DNA from 2 places in the Bacillus sp. NPDC077027 genome. Region 2 is predicted to be linked to the other one. Evidence: predicted binding sites of a transcription regulator. Region 2 holds the regulator's gene; the other holds the start of a gene.
The links. Region 2 encodes LexA, which represses DNA repair genes until DNA is damaged. Its sites were predicted from a motif close to CGAACATATGTTCG; they were not measured.
Positions count from the first base shown of each region.

Region 1: ACQKEZ_RS03590 (DNA polymerase IV) is a predicted target of LexA. The motif match lies at 1,643-1,656, and genes of this name have one in related genera.

Region 1 is NZ_JBNNIO010000001.1:659,087-662,509, forward strand. It holds gene ACQKEZ_RS03585 (YolD-like family protein) at 18-380, opposite strand; gene ACQKEZ_RS03590 (DNA polymerase IV) at 396-1,628, opposite strand; gene ACQKEZ_RS03595 (YfmQ family protein) at 1,816-2,265, opposite strand; gene ACQKEZ_RS03600 (GNAT family N-acetyltransferase) at 2,528-3,007, shown strand; gene ACQKEZ_RS03605 (GNAT family N-acetyltransferase) at 3,004-3,423, shown strand, end outside.
Region 2 is NZ_JBNNIO010000007.1:35,228-38,650, forward strand. It holds gene ACQKEZ_RS18010 (IseA DL-endopeptidase inhibitor family protein) at 1-108, opposite strand, end outside; gene ACQKEZ_RS18015 (hypothetical protein) at 397-834, shown strand; gene ACQKEZ_RS18020 (STAS/SEC14 domain-containing protein) at 966-1,343, shown strand; gene lexA (transcriptional repressor LexA) at 1,653-2,273, opposite strand; gene yneA (cell division suppressor protein YneA) at 2,430-2,741, shown strand; gene ACQKEZ_RS18035 (YneB family resolvase-like protein) at 2,759-3,406, shown strand.

The DNA.
Region 1 (3,423 bases), on a different contig from region 2:
TTTATTCTACTACTCTTCTAAAGATCAAAACAGTCTGCTTTCTGCTCAACAGCAACAATTTGTTCGAAAGAGAGAAATAGGATATCTTCATCATTCACCATTTTGAGACATTGATTTTCATAATGAATGGTTTTGATCCATCCCCAAAATTGCTGTTTCTTGCCTAATGATACATAGGTTATCAAAATGGCTTGATCCTCGGCAATGGATTGAGTAATCAATAGGTTCATTTCCTCAAGCTGATCATAACTAGGGATCGGAGGAGCATATTCTTTTTCTCTACGTTTTTGATCTAGCAGTTGCTCGCGGTGTTCTGGCAACATCATTCGGCTTGATTCCCACATGATGTTATATCCTGGTGTTAGTTTATTGGGATTCACGTTGTTTCACCTCAGTTATTTATAATGACCACCAATTTTTTTGGCCCGATGGTAGGCTTGGCCCGCAGCTGTAAGAGAAGAAGCATGTAGCAAAGCGGCAGGACCATATTTTAGATGAATGGCATCAAATACTTGGCTTAGTTGTTCTTTTTTTTGATGAGCGTCAAACAATGTTAATTGATACTGCCTGTCAGATTGCAATTGAGAAAGGGTAATACCGACACTGCGAATAGGCTGACCATCCCAGTGCTGTTTGCATAACTTCATCGCCGCCTCAGAAATATCTGATCCAAACTGTGTGGGTGAATGAAGTTTGATTTGACGATGAAATCCTGTCGGGTGTGAGAAGTCAGCCCCTCTGACTCCAACTGAGACTGTTTGACCGATATAATGTTTAAATCGAGCACGCCTTGCTACTTCCTCACTCAGTTCAAGTAACGCAACTTTAATATCGTCAAATGATTCATAGTCATGGGGGAGTGTCATATGGTGACCAATCGCCTTTTGTTGGTCATGAGTGTCAACAGTGACAGGTGACGGATCGCACCCTAATGCTGTTCGCTGAAGTACTTCACCATTTATTCCCCAGCGCTTCTTTAAGAGGTCTGGTGGATAGGTGGCAAGAGTACCAATCGTGCTAATTCCCATTCGTTTCAAATGATGCTCCATCCGTTTGCCGACGCCAAACAGCTTTCCAATCGGAAGTGGCCATAAATCAAGAGCAATACGATCTGAGCTTAACTCATAAATACCTGAGTCATTTTTCTTAGCAAAATGATCACAAGCCATTTTAGCAAGCACTTTATTGGGACCAATACCCACCCGAGCATAAATACCAGTTTTATTCATAATAGCTGTCTGTATTTTTTCTGCTATCACATGAGATGATCCGAATAGCTTCATACTGCCTGTAATATCAAGAAACTGCTCATCAATCGAGTACGGTTCGACAAGGTCGGTATATTGTTCAAGTAACTCGGTAATCATGACCGATACATCGAGGTAACGTTGCATACGTGGGCGTACAACAACAGCTTCTGGGCACTTAATTTGGGCTTCCCATAACCTTGATGCATTTTGCACACCACATTTTTTTGCAAGCGGGCATGCCGCTAAAACAACGCCACTTCGTCGCTCCGGATCACCAGAGACAATGAGTGGTATATTTGCTAAGTGCGGGGATTCAACCTTTTCAACAGATGCATAAAATGACTGCATATCGACCAAAAGAATTGTTTTTTTCACCATTTGTCTTCACCTCTAGAACGTATGTTCTGTTTTTATTGTAACCAAAGTGAATGTAAATAGATACTGGTAAATCATTCATTTCATGAAAGAAAGAGATAAGCAAGGGAGGGGGAGAAGAAGAATCCTATGTTAAAACAAAAAAGACGAAATGCAGGTACATTTCGTCTGAGTAAAGCATGTGGATAACTTAAATGTGAGCCACAGTTTGGAGAGTTTGAAGATGTTCAGAACGCAGGCGATAAGCCGTTACCTTTTTCTTAGGCTTATGTGTAAACTGACGAACAACATCGACATGATCATCATAATTAAAGAGGTAAAGTGTGATATCCTCTTTTCCTAATTTTGTTTGAATGACAAGCGGAGTTGGACCTTCCTTCGGATGAAGGAAACGCTCCTCATCTCCAGGATAAATATAATAGCGCTCGATAAAGATCGCTTCGTTAAAGTCACGAATCACTTGGGATTTTTCATGATCATCAAGACTTTGACCATCAAGTGTAATGTTTGCGTGATCGTTCTTCACTTTTGCATGCACTTCAAAACGACCAAGCAACCGTTCAACAACACCAGACGGCAAAGAAGTGACCAAAATTTTCAAAAGGCTAAAAATAACAAGTGAAATGATTGCCCACATCAAAATACATCATCTCCAATAGACATTCTAAAGCTTTCTATACCTATACTAACACAAGATAACAATTGATTTTTTGCATGAGCAAAGAACTTTTTGAAATAAGTGTGAAACTTTTAGCTCTACGTCTAACAAGGAGAAGTGTAGAGCACGAGGCGCTTGCTTTACAAGTAATGCATGAGGCAGGTACACTAATTAAAAGTAAATATTAAAGTCCATTAGCTAAAAAAGCCAATGAATCGGTTGAATAAAAAGGAGCGGGGCCATGATGATACGTCAAGTGGAGCCATCGGATTTTTATGCCGTTACATCAGTCATAAAAAGTTGGTGGGGCGGTCGAGATATTCGTGCTAAACTGCCAAAACTATTTTTTGAACATTTCCAGCAAACAAGTTTTGTTGTAGTAGAGAAAGGGGAACTCATTGGTTTTTTAGTCGGCTTTCTATCACAATCTCATTCAGATGAAGCCTACATTCATTTTGTAGGTGTACATCCAGATCATCGGAAATTAAAGATAGGAAAAATCCTGTATCAAGCCTTTTATGATGTGGCAAAACAGGAAGGGAGAACAACCATTAAAGCGGTAACAGCACCTGTAAATAAAGTATCAATTGCCTATCATGCAAAATTGGGCTTTCAAATTGAAAAAGGGGATAAAACTGTAGAAGGAATCTCCGTGTTTTCAGACTATGATGGAATAAATGAAGACCGTGTTTTATTTGTGAAAAAGTTAGAGGCGATGTCATGATTGTCAATTTAGATCAAACAATAGGAGATGTAGCAAAGCAGATCTTACATATCCAACTAGCTGCATACCAACAAGAAGCTGAACAAATTGGCTATGCCGATCTTCCACCATTAAAAGAGACCATTCAAGATGTAATGAAAGCAAAAGAGCAATTTATTGGTTTTGAGCAAAAGGGAATCTTACTAGGTGTTGCCTCTTATGAAGAGCAGAAAGATTATTTGATCATGAGTCGATTGGCTGTGCATCCAAAAGCGCTAAAACAGGGTATTGGAACAAGACTTATGTCTACAATTATGGAGAAAAATGTCCCTATAGAACTGACCACAGGGCAAAAAAACACCCCTGCAAAAAGGCTATATGAAAAGTTAGGATTTCTTGAAACAAATGTGATTCATGTTGCAAAAGAGCTCACCTTA
Region 2 (3,423 bases):
CGCTTCTTTATTTGTTAAGGTTACTGGTTTCTTGGAAGCGGCTAATGTAGTTGTTTGTAAAGAAATCATCAGAATAACTGCTGTTAAAAGAACAAATATTTTTTTCAAGGCGATTGCCTCCTTTTTTAATGAAAACTTCTTATGTTACAAATGTTACAATAATTACAGTTAGATTACAAGTGTTAAATATAAATGTTTTTTATTTCTTGTCATCTACTTATATAACGTTTGAGGAAGGATAAAAGTTTTCATTTTTTATTTTATTTTCTAGTTATCTTTAACCTTTCTAAAGAAGAACTAAACGTCTTTCAGAACGATTTCTTTATTTTGTTCAGAACTTTTTTGCTTTCGGTTCATATAATGTCGTGATGAATGTATCAGAAAGTGGTGCTAAATATGTATTATCCGTATGAAATGTCGTGGGATGGATACCAATATAGTAGACAGTTTCCAGGATGGCAGTCACTGCCAACTCCACAGGGAGGAGGACTTCCTACTTTTCCAATCGGTGGAGGAGGCACAACTCCAGGTGCAGGAGGGCAATCGCTGCCGCCAGCACCTGGCCAACAGATTATTTCACAGTATCAGCAGGCATTGACACAGCCACAAGGAGCGCAACAATTTGCAGCTCATCAGGGCGGAGGCCAACAAACAGTTCAATTCGCAGCTGGATGTAATAGACGCTGGACAATCGTTTTTCTGAGGAATGGTCAAGTATTTTTAATGTATGTGTTGTCATCACAGCCTTTTGGGCGGACAACTGGTTTTATTTGGCCTAACTTCACATTTGGTTCCTTCCCAAGTTCTAGTATTCTTGCATATTCTTGTTCTTAGAACGAAATAAAAGCCGGCTTTCATCAGATATGATGAAATACCGGCTTTTATCTATATTGCGTAAAAATGTATCCATATTGATTTTAAGGATTTTTTTGCGCATAATTGTCACTTAGGGAGATGATTCTAAGTTGAGGAAACAGAATATCAGCACAACAGTTTCAGAGGATTTAATTGTAACCCATCTAATAGGAAAGATTAAAACAGATGATGTGATTGAATGGTTTAATCACTTCGAGCGGGTTTGTCAGCAATTCATTGCTGAGGGCAGGAAATACAAGTTGTTGGTTGATAGAAAAGGATACGAACCAGATCATTTTTCAGTCCAAAAAACATGGAAAGATAAATTCTTTAATGAAACTATTTTGAATCACAGTAAGGCAATAGCGTTTCTTCTTGAAAAAGGAGAGATAATGGATTATTTACAACAATCTAACACAAAAGAATCTGTACAATTTTTTGATAATTATGAACAAGCCATCATTTGGTTGAACGAATATCCAAGATAAAACACTTATAGAACCAGTTGATCGAGATCAACTGGTTTTTGGTTAGAATATTGTTGTGACACAGTTCACTTTTATACAAGCTTAAAGCGCCATTTTATTCGAAGTTTTGTGTGCAAATGCGGGTGACAATATTAGTTCTCATAATGATTTCACCATTATATAAAACAAGAATACGAGATAGATAGGGTTTGTTTCTATTATGAAATTTGTTGGTATTTAAAGTAATTTTAGACACAAAAAAACCGCACTGCCAATTGTTCGATCGTGCCTAACAATTGGGATGCAGTTCATATCGCGTGTAGTCATTTATTAATGAATATTTCTAAATACACCAATCACTTTTCCTAGTATACTGACATTCTGTAAAATAATTGGTTCCATAGATGGGTTCTCTGGTTGAAGTCTAAAATGTGTTTCTTCTTTATAGAAACGTTTAACAGTTGCTTCATCTTCCTCTGTCATTGCCACCACAATATCCCCGTTGTTTGCAGTGCTTTGCTGACGCACGATGACATAGTCCTTGTCCAAAATGCCTGCGTCAATCATACTTTCACCCATAATTTCTAGCATAAATACTTGTTCATCAGGTGCTGCAAACGTTTCAGGCAATGGGAAGTATTCCTCTACATTTTCAATAGCAGTAATCGGCAGTCCAGCCGTTACTTTTCCAATGATAGGAACATTCATCACAGTGCTTTTAGGTATATTCATATTTTCATCATCAAGTATTTCAATTGCTCTTGGCTTCGTTGGGTCTCTTCTAATCAAACCTTTCGTCTCTAGTCTTGCTAAATGTCCATGGACAGTAGAGCTGGATGCAAGACCGACAGCTTCACCAATTTCACGAACAGAAGGTGGATAGCCCTTACTTCTTACTTCTTCCTTGATGAAACTAAGAATATCGAGTTGTCTTTTTGATAGCTTCGTCATCTTTTGCACCTCAAAACGTCAATTTTAAAGAAATTATAGCATGTTTTTCCTTGTAGTACAAACATAGGTTCGAAAAAAGCTGTTGACAGAAACATTTGTTCGTATTTATAATAAAATTAATATTACGAACAGACATTCTGTTAGGAGAGATTTAGTATGAGTATAAAAGAATCTTTTATTTTCGTTGGGTTGTTTTCGTTAATCGTCGGTGTACTTATCTCGCTTATTGCTTTAACAGGTCAAAATGATATGAATCAATATGTTAAAATAGAGGTGCAAAATGGTGATACTCTTTGGGGAATTGCCGATCAAGTGAATGATGGAAAATCAATTGACAAAAATGCATTTATTGATTGGGTAACAGAGAATAATGATCTAGCTTCTACAGATATTCAGCCAGGAGATGTACTTGTGATTCCTGTCAAGAAGGAGCACCCAGCTTTATATGAACTCGCGACAGTCCAATAGAAAGGTCGATTGATTGAATGAATGCAATAATTTATGCGAGAGTTAGTACAGTGAAAGAAGTACAAGAAACTTCGCTCAATAGACAGGAAGATGAGCTACTAAATTTAGCTGTTGCTCATCAGATGAATGTCATAAAAGTGATTAAAGAAAGAGCAAGTGGATATGATCTTGACCGTGACGGTGTTTTTGAAATGCTCACAACAATAAAAGAAGAAGAGATTGATGCTGTGTTAATTCAAGATGAAACACGTCTAGGAAGAGGTAAGGCGAAAATCGCGTTGCTCCACTGCCTGTTTAAAGAAAATGTGAAAGTATACAGTGTTTTTCATAGAGGAGAGCTTGAACTGTCTGAAGCTGATGAAATGGTGATAGAGATCGTAGGAGTGGTCGAAGAGTATCAGCGTAAAATTCATAATCTGAAAATTAAACGTGGTATGAAAAAAGCAGTTGAACGAGGGTATCGGCCAGAGCTTAATTTAAAACATCACCACCATGCACAAGGACGGGATCGTATTGAAGTGCCTATTTCAGAAATTGTACGTCTTCGAAAAAATAAAATGACATTTGCTGAAATTGCAGCTACCCTTCAAGGGCTTGGTTTTGATATCTCAAGAGCAACCGTTCACAGGCGCTATCAAGAATATGAAAGTGGACTCCTTCCTTAAAGCCTGATTTGTTGTAA